DNA from 2 places in the Ligilactobacillus saerimneri genome. Region 1 is predicted to be linked to the other one. Evidence: predicted binding sites of a transcription regulator. Region 1 holds the regulator's gene; the other holds the start of a gene.
What was found. Region 1 encodes NrdR, which represses ribonucleotide reductase genes. Its sites were predicted from a motif close to ACACNATATATNGTGT; they were not measured.
Positions count from the first base shown of each region.

Region 2: a site for NrdR is predicted at 2,042-2,057, ahead of nrdD (anaerobic ribonucleoside-triphosphate reductase). Genes of this name have one in related genera too.

Region 1 is NZ_CP144759.1:558,429-563,263, forward strand. It holds gene mutM (bifunctional DNA-formamidopyrimidine glycosylase/DNA-(apurinic or apyrimidinic site) lyase) at 1-305, shown strand, start outside; gene coaE (dephospho-CoA kinase) at 305-922, shown strand; gene nrdR (transcriptional regulator NrdR) at 932-1,402, shown strand; gene V3C97_RS02680 (DnaD domain protein) at 1,417-2,766, shown strand; gene dnaI (primosomal protein DnaI) at 2,780-3,700, shown strand; gene thrS (threonine--tRNA ligase) at 4,016-4,835, shown strand, end outside.
Region 2 is NZ_CP144759.1:1,084,954-1,089,788, forward strand. It holds gene nrdD (anaerobic ribonucleoside-triphosphate reductase) at 1-1,986, opposite strand, end outside; gene V3C97_RS05275 (TIGR01440 family protein) at 2,242-2,844, shown strand; gene V3C97_RS05280 (exopolysaccharide biosynthesis polyprenyl glycosylphosphotransferase) at 3,125-3,763, opposite strand; gene V3C97_RS05285 (NAD-dependent epimerase/dehydratase family protein) at 3,760-4,692, opposite strand.

The DNA.
Region 1 (4,835 bases):
ATGTTGATGAGGTTTTATGGATGACCAAGATTCATCCGGAAACTCCTGCTAACCATGTGACACGGTCAGAGATTACTGCCCTGAGGCAAAATATCATTGCAGAGTTACAACGGGCGATTACCGCCGGAGGGACAACCATTCGTTCATATACCGATGCTTTCCGCAATATGGGGGAGTTTCAATTTGCATTAAATGTTTATGGCAATGACGGTCATCCCTGTCCACGGTGTGGTACTATAATTGAAAAAATTAAAGTTGGGCAACGGGGGACACATTTTTGTCCGCAATGTCAAAAGGTAGAATGATGACATACGTTTTAGGAATTACTGGTGGAATAGCTAGTGGAAAATCAACTGTTAGTCAGTATTTAGCGCAAAAAGGGGCTAAAATTATTGATGCCGATGCAATTGCACAGATGATAGTTGCACCCGGAAGCCAGGGGTTGCAACAGGTGATAGCACATTTTGGTAAGGCATATCTTGCCCCAGACGGTAGCTTGTTGAGGCGTAAGCTGGGTCGGTTAGTCTTTTCTGATCCTAAACAATTAGCAAAATTGAATGAGATTACGCACCCGTTAATTAGGGAAGAAATCCTGATGCAGTTGCAAAAGTACCGGCAAAAAGGTGTTGCAGTGGTCGTGTTAGATATCCCATTATTATTTGAAGGGCACTATGAACAATATTGTGATGCCGTATGGGTAACAGTAGTTGACGAAACTATTCAGTTAGCACGATTACAGCAGCGGAACCAGTTACCCAAAGTGGAAGCTCAAGCCCGGATTAAGGCCCAAAAAGACAATACTTGGCGAATTGCCCACGCAGATTGGACTCTTGATACTGGAAAGGGTCCTCTTGGGTGGAAACCACAAGTAGACCAGTGGTTTGAGCTCCGCCAGATTAGATTTTCTAAGAAAAAAGAGTAGGTGAACATAATGAAATGTCCAAAATGTCATGAAGAAGGATCACGGGTGGTTGATAGTCGTCCAGCAGATGAAGGGCATGCAATTCGGCGTCGCCGCGAATGTACAAATTGTGGTTTTCGCTTTACGACTTTTGAGCGGGTAGAAGCCACCCCATTATTGGTTATCAAAAAGAACGGGACGCGGGAAGAGTTTAACCGTGAGAAGATCCTGAAGGGGATCGTGCGGGCGACTGAAAAGCGTCCTGTTGGCATGGATCAAATCACCACGATCGTCAATCAAGTTGAAAATAAGGTGCGGTCAGTGGGGGGAACCGAGGTTTCTAGCCAATTGATCGGTGAATATATCATGGGAATTTTGGCCGATGTTGATGAAGTGGCATATATTCGTTTTGCCAGTGTTTATCGCCAATTCAAGGACATGGCGGCTTTTCGGGATGAGCTAGAAGAATTAATGGCACGGGATAAAAAGGCTAGGAAGTAGAAAGGAAGATCGCGATGGAGCAACAGTGGCAACACTTGGCAGGAAACGATGGCTATGTTGTTATTGCTACCGATAATATTAGTGGGGCGGACTTAGCAACCATTACGCGCCTGTATCAGCCCATCGTTGGGCCAGGAGCCGTGGGCCTATATGCCACACTGCAAACCACGTTGACTCCCGAACCGCTAGTTAGTGAACGGCGTCCTCTAAAAGATCTTTTTGTACAGCTGAATTTTGGGATCGAGGATTTGGCAACTGCAGCCCAACAGTTAGTCCAAGTCAACTTGCTCCAGGTTGTCCGCCAGCACGATCAGCTGGGAAACTGGGTCTTGTTGGTGATGAATCCGCCGTTGTCACCAACTCGTTTTTTTGATGATCCACAATTAAGTGAACGATTGACAGCAAGTATTGGCACGGGGATGGCTGCTGCGTGGAAACGCGAATTATCTTTTAATACGCCTGCAATCCAGCAGCTACTGCGGCAAGCAGTGGGGGACCAAGTACGAGCTAAACAGTCACCTATTTGGGCTGATGTGGCAGTAACCCTGCCAGCCACCAACCCAATTGATTTTGAATTTGTCGACCAGCTTCTACATAAGAAAACTTATCTGGATACAAGTAATTTCAAGCAAAATATCCGGGTTGCTTATAGTGTAGGCGTTATGTACGGACTTAACGAGTTAGCGTTGGTGAATTTGATTGATTCAGTAGCGGATGAACAGGGTCACGTTGATTTTAACCAACTTAGCAACCAGGCAATGGCACGTTATAGTTCACAGGCTAAGGTAGGAAAAAAGAGAACAGCTGCGGACCAAACTTCAACTGAAGTAAAGCTAACAGCAGCTGAGCAAAATTTGGCAACTGCTGCCAAAGCATATCCACCAATGGCGTTTTTGCAGGCTATTTTTGAACAAAAAAATGCTGCGCGCAATACAGCTAGTTTTCCGACACGGGCGGATAAATATGTGGTGCAAAACTTGTTACAGCAAGGAATAGCTCCAGGAATTATTAATATTATGTTGCATTATTATCTGGTGGATCAAAATTTTGATAATTTACGGGCCGGTACGGTTGAACGTACCATTTCCAACTGGGGAGCTAATCGGGTGCAGACACCGGAACAAGCGATTGTTTATGTGCGCCAGTGGAAAGAAAAAAGAACCCAAGATCGCACTGCTCGTAGGCAGAAGCAACGTGTATTTAGTAAAGAAAAGTTACCCCAATGGGCCCAAACACAAGCACAGACACAAAAGCCAGGACAAGAGAAGCGGGCAAATGCGAAAGCTATGGGTCAGTCAGAATCACAGACAAAAAATGATATTGATCAAGGATTAGCCGATTTGGATCGTTTGCTGGGTAAATAAGGAGGAATATTAAATGGAAAACATGGGCAGAATTTTACGGAGTAAATTCCCCCGGGAAAACCTCCATGAATATCAAGAAATACTACGCCAGTTGGCACAGGACAAGGAGATCCAACAGTTTATTATGCAGTCTGAAGTCCCAGACGCCCAGGCTTTTATTGCGACAAATGCAAGTAAATTATATGAGTACTATGACGTTAAGCAAAAAATTGCAGCGGGGCAAAAAACCTTCATGCCGGGCTATACGCCGGCCTTGAGCTTGGTGCGGGGTAAAGTTGAGGTAACTTATATTCCTACCGCTGAATTAGTGCGGAAACAGCAGGCACAGGCAGCTCAAAAGCGGTTTACTACGATCAATGTTCCGAAAAGTATGCGTAATGCAAACTTCAGGAACTATCAGCGGGAAGAAGGGCGCGATGCTGCCTTATTAGCAGCAGTTAATTTCGTTAAAGAGTATGTGTCAAACCCGGGTGAATTTCACCAGGGCTTATACCTAACCGGTCCATTTGGGGTGGGAAAAACGTACTTGATGGCTGCCATGGCTCATGAATTAGCCCGTAAAGATATTGCTTGTACTTTAGCCCATTTTCCATCATTAGCAGTTCGTTTCAAAGATAGTATTTCAGAAAATGTTGTCCTTAAAGAGATCAACGGTATCAAACAAGCGCCAATTTTAATTTTAGATGATATTGGAGCTGAAACGATGAGTGGCTGGTTGCGGGATGATGTTTTAGGGGTTATCTTGGAGTACCGGATGCAAGAGGAATTACCAACCTTCTTCACGTCCAACAAAACGCAAGCTGAACTGGAAGAACATTTAGCATACAGCACTAACTCCGTGGTGGAACCCTTGAAGGCTAAGCGAATTATGGAGCGAGTACGGTATTTATCTAAAGAAATGGCAGTATCGGGCAAGAATTGGCGGCGCAATTAGTTACAAATTTTCCTTGCCTTCAATAACATGTAGTGGTTTAATAAATGTAAATCTAGTTAAGGACAAACGGTCAACCATAAACAGGGATGATTGAGGGACTGAGAACAATCAAAGGTTGACTTACCACCATAACCAATAGAGCTGGATGCAAAGTCGAGCCGGGTAGTTTCCGTTACCAACTATGAGAGGAGTAGACTAGGTCTACTTGAATGTGGGTGGAACCACGTTATTAAAGATGTTAATGACGTCCCTAGTGCCGTATTTAGACGGTGCTAGGGGCTTTTTTATTTAATTTATAAAAAGGAGATTGAGATTATGGCACAAGTTGCAGTAATGTTACCAGACGGTTCAGTTAACAAAATTGATCGTGATTCTCAGGAAGGCTTGCAAGCCCTGCGTGAATCAGTTGCTTTCTTCTTACGGGGAGCATTGACTGATAGTTTTGCTGGGATTCGCTTAGGGGAATATGTCGGCGCTAAAGACAGTGACGAAGGTTTTTACGTTGATTCAGACCGAGATGAGATGCAAGTTTCTGTCGATGAATTAGCGGCTTTAGAAGCAAAAATTAAGGAATTTGCGAAGGCAAACTTGAAGGTTGAACATGTTGTAGGTGATGTTGATGAATTAGCAGCCCAATATGCAGCAGATCCTTATACAGTTGAATTGCTCCAAGAAGCAGCTCAAGACGGTAAGGTAAACCTCTACAAGGCAGGGGATTTTGTTGCTCCTGCCAATGCACCAATCCTGGTATACTCTAACTTAATCAAGAACTACAAGTTATTATCAGTAGCTGGGGCTTACTGGAAGGGAATGTCTTCCAACCCAATGCTGCAACGGATTTATGGGACGGCTTTCTATAAGAAAGATGACTTAGAAGCAGACCTACAACGGCGTCAAGAAGCTAAGGAACGCGACCACCGGGTAATCGGGAGCCAATTGGACCTCTTCTTTGTTGATCCAAAAGTTGGTGCTGGTTTACCATATTGGATGCCAAAGGGGTCCACAATTCGGCGGACGATTGAACGTTACATCATCGACCGGGAAGTAGCCGATGGTTACCAACACGTTTATACTCCGGTCTTGATGAACCTTGATGCTTACAAGACATCAGGTCACTGGGAACACTACCGGGATG
Region 2 (4,835 bases), 530 kb from region 1:
TTTGGCAGTCGCTTTAAATTCACCCTTAAAACCGCACTTAAAGCATTGATCTATTGGCGTATTGGTCCCTAAATACCCTACTTTATCATATGCCCAATCCCACACTGCTTCTAAAGCTTTAGGATTTTGCTTTAAATTAGGATATTCGCAGTAATGAATGAATCCGCCAGCAGCATAGTAGGGATAATCTTTTTCAAAATCTAACTTTTCAAATGGTGTAGGGTGTTTTCGCACATCATAGTGGAAACTGTTTGTATAATATTCCTTAGCCGTAATATCCTTTATCTTGCCAAATTTAGCGGTATCTAGACGGCAAAAGCGGTCAGTTAAAGACTCACTTGGAGTGGAGTAAACACTAAAGTGATAACCATATTCTTGTGACCATTGTTTACACTTTGCAGCCAGGCGCTTAACAATCTCCAAGGTGAAATCATGAGCTTCCTTATTCTTTTCCCAAGTAGGACCAAAGAAATATGTTCCTACTTCATACAAGCCAATATACCCCAAAGAAACCGTTGCTCGTTCGTTCTCAAACAGTTTTTTAACACTTTCACCTGGCTTGAGACGCTGACCAAAAGCACCATATTGATACAAAATAGGCGCATTTTCTGGCTGAGCATCAAGAACTCGTTGGACTTTATAAACCAAAGCGTCTTCGGCTAATTCCATTCGCTCCTCAAAAATTTCCCAAAATTGTTCCATCTTGTGGTCACTTTCTAAAGCAATCCGAGGAAGATTAACCGTAACTACTCCCAGGTTCATCCGGCCCGAATTTACTTCTCGTCCCTGTTCATCCTTCCATCCTTGAAGGAAAGACCGACACCCCATAGGAGCTTTAAAGCTCCCTGTTATCTTCTTGATCGTGTCATACATCAAAACATCTGGATACATCCGCTTTGTTGCACATTCAACGGCTAGTTGCTTAATATCATAGTTAGGATCACCAGGCTGCAAATTTAAGCCCCGCTTTATAGTAAACACTAGCTTAGGGAAAATAGCTGTCCGTTTCTCACGACCCAATCCGGCAATTCTAATCCGTAAAATTGATTTTTGAATCTCCCGAGCAATCCAAGATGTTCCCAAACCAAACCCTAAAGTGGTAAATGGTGTTTGTCCTTGCGAGGAAAAGAGCGTGTTAATCTCATATTCTAATCCCTGCATTGCATCATAAATATCTTTTTTCGTCCGTTTCTTGGCAAAACGTTCTTGCTTAACCGGATCATCGATAAATTCAGCTGATTCCCGCAAATGTTTTTCATAATTGCGTAAGGCAAATGGTTCTAATACTTCATCGATTCGGTCAGCAGAGCACCCTCCATACTGACTAGATGCAACGTTAGCAATTATTTGCGCCATCTGTGCAGTCGCTGTCTGAATAGATTTAGGTGACTCGACTTCAGCATTACCAATCTTAAAACCATTGGTCAACATTTCTTTAAAATCAATCAAACAGCAGTTAGTCATTGGACTCCATGGCGTATAGTCCAAGTCGTGCCAATGGATATCCCCCCGTAAATGAGCCTTAGCAACGTGTTCAGGCATCATTTTTAAGCCTAAAGTTTTACCAACTGTCCCAGCCGTTAAATCTCTTTGGGTATTAAAAACGTTGCTATCTTTATTAGCATTTTCATGCACTAACGTTGGATCTTTTGACTGTAACCGTGCTAAGCGTTTTTCAGGATTGGTTTGAATTTCCCAGTCAGCTAATTGCTGGTGCCGCACTGTCAAATATTGGTCAGCTGCATCATTCAGTCCTTGTTCACGTAAAACCGCTAATAAGGTATGCCGAATCTCTGCAGTTGTTACTTGATCTTGTCCTGCCCAACTATCTGCCAACTGTGCCAGAATCAGCTCTTGATCACTAGTACTGATGTTCATCTGCTGTAAAATATGTATGATTTTGTATAATCCAAATGGCATCTGATAACCATCATTTTTTTTAACCTGCTTGGGAAAGGCAAATTTGACTGCTGTTCTGGTTTCCATTATTAGCGCCCCTTCGTTCTATATATCTATATATTGTGTATAAAACTGTCAAAAGCCACAACATGTCGTGTGGCAAACAACTATATTCTATACTGTCCCCTTGTTAAATACAATACCAATTATTTACCTCTATACATAAATCGTTATAACTTCGCGCATTTTCGACAAAAAATTAATTTAAGTTCATTAAAGTTGCTAGCGTTTTTATATCAGCTATAATGAAAATGTATACATTATAGAAAAGAGGGTCCAATTATGGAACATCATATTGACTTAAGTAAAATTGGTGAACAAACCAAACAAGGATTAACTGAAATGTTAAGCCAATCCAACTTTAAAGCCGGTGACATCTTTGTTCTAGGTATGAGCACTAGTGAAGTTCAAGGTAAACACATTGGTAAACACCCTAGTTTGGATGTTGCCCATACCATTGTTAACACAATTCACCATATTCTCAAACCTTTAGGCATTCATTTGGCTGTTCAAGGATGTGAACACTTGAACCGTGCGTTAGTAGTTGAACGTTCCGTGGCAGAAGCTAACAACTTAGAAATCGTTACGGTCTTCCCGCAAGTTCATGCTGGTGGCTCCGGTCAAATTGCTGCTTTCGAAGCATTTAAAGATCCTGTTGAAGTTGAACATATTGTTGCCGCTGGCGGAATGGACATCGGCGACACTTCCATCGGGATGCATGTCAAGTTTGTACAAATTCCTGTCCGCACTTCTATCACTGAAATTGGTGATGCCCATGTTACTTATCTCAAGTCTCGACCAAAATTAATCGGGGGAGCACGTGCTAAGTACGAATGGGATCCATTTGACACCAAGCATCCAGTTAACCAATACTACATGCACTAAGCATAAAATTTCGTAAATAAATTGCCCGATAATTATTAGACAAATTGCGCTAATGATTATCGGGCATTTTTATTAAGGTCATTTTAGAAATAAAAACCACGATGCTCAAAGTGTGGCCCACTGCTCCGTATCGACTAGAGATTCCTTACTGCAAAATACTTATTAAGCAATACAAAAAGCATGAATTTGGAAGCATACCAAATTCATGCTTGGGTAATTGATTCGCTAATTTTTCTAACTCTTTGTGCTTTACAAATTAACGGTTGATACATACTTTTTATCAGCGTGCACCATCACCGGTAAACATTATTTTAATCGTTTGCAAAGCAATTTTTATATCAAAACCAAATGAGTAATGCTCGATATAGTAATTATCCAGGTGGCACTTTTCATCTGGGGCAATATCATAGCCCCCGTTCACTTGAGCGTACCCTGTAATACCAGGGATGATCCGTAAACGTTGCGGAAATTCTGGCCATTGCTTGAAAAACTTCTCAGTCAATTCAGGACGTTCAGGGCGAGGACCAACTAAACTCATATCCCCCTTTAAAACATTCCAAAATTGTGGCAGTTCATCAATACGGGTTTTACGCATAAACTTACCAACAGGTGTTACCCGTGGGTCATCTTTTTGCGCCCAAACCGCGCCGGTTTTAGCCTCAGCATCGTTGCGCATCGAGCGTAGCTTTACCACATAGAAGTTCTTTCCCATATAACCAACCCGTTCTTGCTTGTAGAAGACAGGTCCTTTAGAAGTCAATTTAATGATTATTCCAAAGATAATAATAAACGGAATACTGATGATCATTCCAATTAGCCCAAATATAATGTCCCAGAATCTTTTCCAGACTAGTTTAGACTTAGGGATCGGTTCCCCAATATGTTTTAAATAATCATACTCAGTTTTCACATCATTCATTGCTTAATATACTCCCAATATTCTTCAAGACCTTTTTCTAGTCCCCACTGAGGCTTAAATCCTAACTCAGTTAACCGTGCCACATCAGCTAGTGATTCTGCAATGTCACCAGCCCGCCGATCCGCAAAAGTAATCTCAAGGTCTTTTCCTGCTACCCGTTCATATTGGCGGATAACATCTAACAAGGCCGTTTGATGGCCGTAACCAATGTTATAGACATCATTGCTCTCCTGCTTTTCACTAATAAAGATCAGTGCATTAACAATGTCCTTAACATAGATAAAATCACGTGTCTGACTTCCATCACCGTATAAGGTAAATCCTTCATCATCCAACAGACATTTTGTCACAATCGATAAAACACCTGAATAAGGTGAATTAGGATTTTGCCGTGGTCCAAAAACATTAAAGAACCGAACAGCCACCGTCTTTAAACCATATAACGTCCCATAATCAATCGTATAACGCTCTGCAGCATATTTGTCGATCGCATATGGAGTTAGAGGTTGCACCCGACTATCTTCGCGCTTGGGAAGTTCAGGATAATTTCCGTATACAGCCGCCGAAGATGTAAAAAGAAACTTCTTAGGATGTAAATCACGCACCCGTAAATATTCTAATGTATCTACAACTGATTCCAAGTTGACTTGGTGTGTCTCATAAGGACGCACTACCGAATCAGCTACACTCGATACAGCTGCTAAATAATAAATATAGTCAAAGTTTTCGTCTAAAATCTGATGCATAAAAGCATGGTCACAAACATCGTGTTCGTAAAATGTAATCTTGTCCCATACTTCAGTTAGATTGGCTTTAATCCCCATTGATAAATCGTCGATCACAGTTACTTGATAACCTTTATTAACCAATTCAATTACCAGATTGGACCCGATAAAGCCTGCACCACCAGTAACTAGTACCTTTGTCATTATTTACTCCTCTCTATACCCTATCATTGCCAATAATCAGTAATAGCAATATTGCTCTCTTTTGAATTATCAGTATAACCGTCTGTTAGAATAAAAATTCATGTTTCTTTAAGTATGAGCTTAAACTCGCCGCTAGAACTAAC